DNA from 2 places in the Arthrobacter sp. CAN_A1 genome. Region 2 is predicted to be linked to the other one. Evidence: riboswitches for the same ligand, from Rfam matches in the RefSeq annotation. Region 2 holds a riboswitch; the other holds the start of a gene.
The links. Region 2 has a riboswitch for cyclic di-AMP ahead of IWX62_RS10265 (M23 family metallopeptidase). Riboswitches for the same ligand answer to the same signal wherever they lie in the genome.
Positions count from the first base shown of each region.

Region 1: it holds a riboswitch for cyclic di-AMP, as region 2 does, so the genes downstream of both, IWX62_RS12930 (C40 family peptidase) here and IWX62_RS10265 (M23 family metallopeptidase) in region 2, are expected to answer to the same signal.

Region 1 is NZ_JADOUR010000012.1:25,426-29,508, forward strand. Features, by position in the region: gene IWX62_RS12925 (TetR/AcrR family transcriptional regulator) at 86-646, shown strand; gene IWX62_RS12930 (C40 family peptidase) at 775-1,632, opposite strand; cyclic di-AMP (ydaO/yuaA leader) riboswitch at 1,636-1,849, opposite strand; gene IWX62_RS12935 (metal-sensitive transcriptional regulator) at 2,162-2,569, shown strand; gene IWX62_RS12940 (F510_1955 family glycosylhydrolase) at 2,638-3,537, opposite strand; gene IWX62_RS12945 (DUF305 domain-containing protein) at 3,618-4,083, opposite strand, start outside.
Region 2 is NZ_JADOUR010000007.1:109,064-113,146, reverse strand. Features, by position in the region: gene serC (phosphoserine transaminase) at 1-517, opposite strand, end outside; gene IWX62_RS10270 (metal-dependent transcriptional regulator) at 766-1,473, shown strand; cyclic di-AMP (ydaO/yuaA leader) riboswitch at 1,612-1,785, shown strand; gene IWX62_RS10265 (M23 family metallopeptidase) at 1,788-2,591, shown strand; cyclic di-AMP (ydaO/yuaA leader) riboswitch at 2,716-2,879, shown strand; gene IWX62_RS10260 (hypothetical protein) at 2,885-3,712, shown strand; gene IWX62_RS10255 (NlpC/P60 family protein) at 3,742-4,083, shown strand, end outside.

The DNA.
Region 1 (4,083 bases), on a different contig from region 2:
TCCCTCCAATAGTGTGAGAACGAGCGTTCTCTACGTTTCACCGACTGTACGGGAACGATGGTTCTCCCGCAAGTACACTTGAACAATGGACGAGGGAAAAGTACGCGACAGCGTGATCGAGGCCGCTGACGCGCTGTACTACGCACGCGGCATCCAGGCGGTAGGAATGGACGCTTTGCGAGAGGCATCCGGGGTGTCGCTGAAACGGCTCTACCGGTTGTTCCCGTCAAAAGAAGCGATAGTCCTCGCGGTACTGCAATACCGGCATCAGCTCTGGACCGACGGCGTCACAACAGCCGTTGACCGTGCCGCCTCCCCCGAAGACCGACTTCTGGCTGTTTACGACTACCTCGCCGACTGGTTTGCCAGCGACTCATTTCGGGGCTGCGGCTTCATCAACGCCTTCGGCGAGCTCGGGGCCGTTTCGCCCGCAGTCGCCGAGGTAGCGCGGCTCCACAAACACTCGTTCCAGGAATACCTCGGCCGCCTCGTCGCCGACGCCGGAGGAACAACCGAACTTGCCGCCCAGCTGGCCATCCTGGCCGAAGGCGCACAAACCACTGCCGCGATCAGCGGAACCACCGAACCCGCACGGCAAGCCCGCCGAGCAGCCGAGATACTTATCGCCTCGATCGACTCGATGTAAGGGCGTGGCGAACGGCAGGATCCGCGACGGTCTGACCCGACTCCGCGAACCAAAAGTGGCAGGTGCCCTCCGCTCAGGACACCTGCCACTTTTGATCGGCTTGCGGAGCATTTCCGCAAGGTCGGGTATTAGCCGTTGACTCGCACGAAGTAGGAACCGGCGAGGTCGGACAGCGGGTGCTCGATGGTGAGGTTTGAACCGTTCATGCCGCTGCTGATGACGTTTCCGTTCCCGACGTAGATGGCGATGTGGCCGGGGCGGACGACGAGGTCACCGGGGGCCGGGGTCGAGACCCGGGTTCCGTACTGGTCGAACTGCAGGGGGCCGAGGTCTCCGACGTTCAGGCCGATGGAGCGCAGCGCCCGCTCGACGAGAATGGTGCAGTCCTGGATGGAGCCGAGCTGCCCGTATGCCGAGGCGACCAGTGCTGAGCCGACGCCGCTCGCGGGAACTGACGGGGTTTCCGGCGCGATGGGAGTAATGGAACCCGAGGCCAGGGACATCATGGCCGGCGCGGCGGCGGGCGCCGGTGACGCAGGGGCCGGTGCCGCGGCAAAGGCCTGTGTCGCGGGTGCGGCCGGAACGGTAGCGGGGCTGACGGCTGCGCTTGGACCGCCGGTGAGCTGGATCTGCTGTCCGGGGTAGATCACTGAGGCGTAGGAGAGGCCGTTCTGGGCCAACAGGGTATCGAGGTTGATGCCGTGCAGTGAGGCGATCGCACCCAGAGTGTCACCGGCAACGACAGTGTGAACACCTGCAGTCGGCGCCGAAACGGTTGTCGTCTGCGCGGGTGCGGTGTCCTGAGTGTAGGTTCCCGCGTGGGCGGCGGCTCCGACGGAGAAGACGAGGCTGCCGGTTGCGGCTGCGATGATGGCTGGCTTGCCCAGTGCGACGGCATTGGTCTTCGCGGAGTAGGCCAGGCCGGTGAGGGCGACGGAGTGGGTGGTTGCGGCGCGGTGGCGTGCAGGAATGGACGTACGTGACATGGTGTTTTGCCTCTCCCATGCCTGCGGGGTGAGCTGTCGGGTTCGGATGGGAGTCACCCGGCCGACCGCTATCTGTGCTGTCCTGCGATCGCTAACGATGCTGCAGGTTCTGCTCTGGATAGTCGGATCGACTTAACCCCGAGGGTCACCGCGTGCGGTGGCCCGGTGGAAACGTGGTTCCCCCGTCCCTGCCATCTGGATTGTGCGAACGGCTCCCGGTGCAGTGGCAGGACTCGGCATTCTGCGCGGGAATATGACCTCGGCGGATGCCAGGATCACTCAAATGAGAATACCCCACCCTGGTATTTAAGTCACATTACGGTAACGGAATTCAGCAACCTTTCAGGGTGCTCCCAGGAATAGCGGAGCGCTGGCGGAGGAGGGAACCGATTCCGACGTCCACGCGTTCGCGACTGTTCGAAACATCGATAATACTTAGAAGGCTGCGCGGAGTGCGCCGTTGGGGACCCACCATCGATCCTGTCCGGGCACTACCCGAGCAGGTCGGTTGGTATTGAAAGGATAGACCGTGAACGCCGGAGCAGGACCTCGGAGCACGACCATTGACACACCGAAAGCAGCCTCCACTGAAGGTTCCACGGCGGAGTCCCGGGCAACGGCCCAGCCGGTTCCCGCTGGCGGAGTACACGGTTACTCCCCAGACAAGGCGGCCTATCTACGGCGCCTGAAGCGCATCGAAGGACAGGTCCGCGGGATAGCGCGGATGGTCGATGAGGATCAGTACTGCATCGATATTCTCACCCAGGTCGCGGCGGTCAATAGTGCCATGCACGCCGTGAGTCTGGGCCTGCTGGAAAATCATTTGCAACACTGTGTCGTCTCCGCAGCAAAGGAGGCCGAAACCAGCGGGTCCTCCAAAGCCGTTGACGCGAAGGTTAAGGAAGCAACACAGGCAATCAGCAGGCTGCTGCGCTAGCCCCTCTCCCGGTATCATGCGGTGATCCCAGGGCTTCCGGATTTCGATCGGCCATCCTAACCCCGCGTTTACTGGTGGCTCGATCTGATGTCCGTGAAGGTTTGCCCGTTGTCGTTGGAGACCTGGACACCGTTTTCGGTCGCGACCCAGATGCGCTGGGTGGAATCCTTTAGCAGGTGGGTTGCGATTGCCGCTACCTGGCCGGGGACTGTTCCTTGTTCGGTCCAGGTTAACCCCGCGTCATCACTGGTGTGAATCTGTCCCTCGGGTGTGATCCCGGCTGTTGCTCCTTGTGAAAGGGCCGTGAGCATCAGCAGGGGTGCTCCGGGCACGGAAGCCCACGTTTCGCCGTCGTCGGTGGAACGCTGCAGGCCTTCCTCGGTGGTCGCCAGTACAACACTGTCGCGGGCCGTTGCGCCCAGGTTGAACACGGGAATCTGTTCATCAACGGGTTCCCACGACGCCCCCTCAGCACTGGTCTGGAGCTGGCCGTCGAAACCGACTATCCCAGCGCCGGTGGCGGCGAGGGCGTGGAAGTCGGACTCTCCTTGTCGGGACAGCGGCTGCCAGGTCTGGCCTTGGTCGGTGGACCGGATCAGCCCCACCGGGTCGGGCAGGTCGGTTCCCGGACCGGGATGACCGGAGGCGTAAAGGTCACCGTTCCCTGCCGCGGTGAACCCCATCAGGTCGATGGTCGGGCCGATCTGACTTGCGGGCGATTCTGAGACGTCGAACAAGCCATCGTGGGTGGCGAGGAGGACACGGTTTGTGCTGGGATCCACGCTCATGCCATGGACGTGACCGGTTGGATAACCCTCCGCGCTGACTGACGGGGCCGCGGTACTGGCGCTGTTGGCTCCCTGCGGGGGTTGTGGTGAGCAAGCGGTAACGACGAGGATCGCTGCGGTCATGACCACCGCCGGGGCAGCCCGTCGTGGGCGGGGTAAAGAGCGGTGAATACGAGGCATGTCAATAGTCCTTGAAGTCAAAATAGGAGCGAGTGGGGAGCGCCACAGATTGGCCCTCCCCACTTAAAATCGGTGGCAGATTAGAGCTCGGCGAGCAACTCGTCCATCTCCAGGATTTCGGCCTGCTGGGTTTCCACAATCGTCTCGGCGAGGGCGATCGCTTCAGGGTTCTCGCCGTTGTCGATTTCTTCCTGAGCCATGTCCACTGCCCCTTCGTGGTGTTCGGTCATGGATTCGAGGAACAGTCTGGCCGCGTCGTCGCCCTCGGCTGATTCGAGGTCAACCATCTGATCCTCGTCCATCATCCCGTCCATGCCACCCATGGACCCCATGTCGTGGCCCTCCATGCCACCTTCAGGCATGACCGGCCGGTCCCAGGCCTCCAACCAGTTGGTCATTGTTTCAATCTCGGGACCCTGCGCATCTTTGATCCTGGTGGCGAGGTCGGTAATCTCGGCACTGATGTTGCCCTTAACGAGCATCATCTCGCTCATTTCCACTGCCTGTTGGTGGTGGGGAATCATCATCTGAGCGAACATGGCATCG
Region 2 (4,083 bases):
GGACCAACGCATCCGGTGCGGCGCCATCCACCCGGTGAACCGGGGCGGCAACACCGGTGGACGTCTCGTTCTGCGGCCAGGCGTAGACGTCGACTCCCGCCTCAGCCTGAGGGGTGGGCCGGGTCCCCGGCACCGAGGTGATCACCGACGAAGCGTCGAGGAACGGGGCCCGGTTGGTGGCCGACGCGAACTTGGACCCAAATTCCCCGAAGGACAGGTGCTGGGCCTTGTTCTCCACCAGACCAAAGGACGCCACATCCCAGAAAGCGGTTGACCCGCCGACTCCCAGAATCACTTCGTAGCCGTCCGGTGCGCTGAACAGTTGGGTCAGGCCGTCCCGGATCGACCCGACAAGATTGCGCACCGGCGCCTGCCGGTGGGAGGTGCCCAGCAGGGTGCGCCCGGCCTGGGCGAGTGCTTCCAGTTGACCGTCACGGACCTTCGAGGGGCCGGCACCGAAACGCCCGTCGGCGGGGAGGAGCCCAGCGGGGATTGTGTGGTCCGGGGAAATACTCATGGTTCCTCCAAAGGGGTAAGCGTGCAACTCGCGACGGGTTTCATTCTGCCGCACTGGCGGTCTCCGGCGACATTTGTGAACCGCATCGGGAGGCGTGGACGGCGGCGGCTGATTGCCTTGGCCGGCAGGAAATGGGTTAACCTTGGGAGGCGTAGAACTCCCGTTCGGCGCTGGCGTTACGTGCCGCGTTCCCACCGCGCAAGCTGCCCGCTGATCCAACCCGCACCAGTGCCTAGGAGCTGAACCGCATGACGGACCTCATCGATACCACTGAGATGTACCTGCGGACCATCCTGGAACTGGAGGAGGAAAACATTGTTGCCCTCCGCGCCCGGATCGCCGAACGGCTCCGTCACTCAGGCCCTACCGTGTCGCAGACCATCGGCCGGATGGAACGCGACGGGCTGGTGGTGGTCTCGGGCGACCGCCACCTGGAATTTACTGACCTCGGCCGCCGTCGTGCCATCGGTGTCATGCGTAAACACCGTCTCGCTGAACGTTTGCTTTCCGACGTGATCGGCCTCGACTGGGCGTACGTCCATGAGGAGGCTTGCCGCTGGGAGCATGTGATGAGTGAACGGGTTGAACAGCGCCTCTACGAGCTGCTCGGAAAACCCACCGAATCTCCCTACGGCAACCCCATCCCCGGGCTTGAGGCGCTGGGCGGACCGCCGACCGAAAACTTCACCGCCGGTGTGTTGAGCCTCCTGTCAGTGATCGGGACCAACCCGCCCGGATCGGTCATCACCCTGGTCCGGTTGGCCGAACCTATTCAGGTGGATCCTGAGTTGCTGTCACAGCTTGATGAGGGCGGATTGCGACCGGGAACGGTCATCAGCGTGCAGACGGTCGGCGATTACGTGTCGGTCCGGGTCGAGGGGATCGAAGGCGCTCTTGAACTGCCGCCTGAGGTTGCTGCACACGTGTTTGTTTCGGTCAGCCCGACGGTAGTTTAGGGCAGAACAGCGCACTGTTGCCGCAAGTTATCCACAGGAAAAGATAACGAACGTATCTCTTTTGCTTCTGGTCCCGGATAATGGAAAACTGGCGTTGATACATCAGCGTTACCTGATCCGCACGCCTAACCCTGTCAGCGGATCAGGATGCTGAGAACCCGTGACAGGGGCGGAGGACCCATCGATGACGGCTGTTTCGCCGCCTTGGGGTGAAGTCCGGATCCGGTGCCGCGTCAGTGGACCAGATCAGGACCGAGTTCTTTCCCGACTCGAATCCGACAGCTAACTTCGCAGGCATATACGAAAGGGACCCTTTGTCGAAGCACCATGCTTCGGGACGCCGCCGTGCCGGTGCCCCAGTACCAATAGCGCGCCCGAGAGACGCCCAGCGGCTCGAGCGACGACGTCGGGCCACCCGGGTCCGAAGCGACCTTTCGCTGACCGGGATGAGCCAGAAGGTGGCCATTGCCGCCGCCGCGTCAGGGCTGGTCCTCACCATCGCGCTGCCCACCACTGCCGCGTCCATTCCGGCCGGGGAGACGGCTGCCGCCACCGGTGAGGCCGTTGCTGCCGCCGAAACGACAGTTGCACCGCGGGATATCACGGTTCCCGACGCCGCACTGGTTGATTTCAGCCGCACCGCACTGCAGAGCACGTTCGACGCCGACGCCAAACTCACCGAGATCATGACCGCCGCAGGGTCCGCGGCCGTGCCTGCCGCAGCCAGGGGATCGTTGTCCGCGCCGCTGGACGATCTCATCATGACCTCACCCTTCGGTTACCGGGTCAGTCCGATTACCGGGATGGGTGGGGAACTCCACTCCGGACAGGACTTCAGTAGCTCCTGCGGCACCGAAGTGTTGTCCGCAGCGGCCGGCACCGTCACCTTCGCCGGCTGGCACCCCTACGGCGGAGGAAACCGTGTGGTGATCGACCACGGCAACGGACTTGAATCCACCTACAACCACCTCTCGCTCAGCAGCGTCAAGGAGGGGCAAAAGGTTGACCGCGGCGAGGCAGTCGCACAGAGCGGCAGCACCGGCGCCTCGACCGGGTGCCACCTCCACTTCGAAGTGATGGTTGACGGCCAGACCGTCGACCCCATGGGCTGGCTGTAACCAAGGCCACACCGTTCCGTGACCGGAATGTGACATTGTGGCCGATCTGCTGTACCGTCGATCCCGTGCCAAATTCTTATAGGTTTGGCACTCCCGAGCAGATCGCCTAGCTCTGCCACTGCCCGGGGTCCGTTCGCACAATTCGCATGGCAGAGGCGGGGGAACCAATTAGTGGATTTCGCAAGAAATCCTTGGGGTTAAGTCGCATGTTTCCAACAGGAAAGTTGCGGCCGGGTGACTCCCATCCGAATCCGACAGCTCACCTCGCAGGCAATTGGGAGAGGCAATCAAACGTGTCAACTAGCTCTTCTCTGGGCCGCCACAGGGCCGCCCGCACGCACACCAGCCCCCTGACGGCGATCTCCACCGCTGTCTCCTCGAACGCCGGATCGGTAGGCCGCCAGGCCGCCGTCATCGTCGCAGCCTCAGGGCTTGTCCTGACTGCCGGATTGCCGGCACACGGGATCGGCGAGGCCGAGCGCGTTGCCCTCTCCACCCCCCTGAACTCGGTATCGGTGACCGCAGATGCAGTCAGCGCAGCCGCCACCGCGGAGATCACCTTCGAGCGCACCGCCGTCACGGCAACACCCGCCGTCGTGGAAGCTGCACCAGCCGTTGAGGTCCAGGCCGACGTCGTTGAGCCAGTAGCCGAAGCCGTTGCACCAGCCGCCGTCGTCGAACCCGTCGTGCAGGAAGCTGCCCCGGCCGCCGAGGCGCCGGTCGAGGCCCCCGCCGCTCCAGCACCTGCACCTGCTCCAGTCGCAGCAACTCCGGCGCCCGCCGCCGAGGAGCCAGCACCGGCAGCACCGTCCGGCAACATCGCAGCAGGGCTCGTCGGATCCGCCTACTCCCAGATTGGTGTTGCGCAGGATTGCACCGCCATGGTCGAGAAGGCACTTCGATCGGTCGGTAAGTCAGTCGGAGACATCGCCCCGAGCGGCTTCTTCGCCTTCGGTTCGGTTGTCGGTTCGCCGGCAGCAGGCGACCTGGTCATCACCGGCGGCCACGTGGCAATCTACGTCGGCAACGGCCAGGTCATCAGCGGTGGCCTGAACGGTATGAACACCGGCCTCCACTCCCTTTCAGACCTTCCCGGCGCAAGCTTCGTCCGCGTTAGCTAAGACCCCCTTAAACCTTGGAGAACGCAAGAATGACAACTCGCGCAGCAATTGCACGTCACCGCGCCGACAAGCGCCACGCCACCAACTTCTCGGCCCTGGCCAAGGCAGTCACTGAAAACGCCGGCGGTGTAGGCCGCCAGGCAGCAGTGATCGCCGCTGCCTCCGGCCTCGTCCTGACCGGCGGGGTGTCGGCGAACGCCGCTGACCTCTCGCTTGAGTCGGTCGAACGCGTCGCCCTCACCTCGGCCTTGGAGGTTCAGGTAGCGCCAACAGTTGTCGAGGCACCGGCCGACGCCGAGATCGCCTTCAACCGCACCCCGGTCAAGGCTGTTGCAGCCCCAGCCGTCGTCGAGGCACCAGTCGTCGAGGCA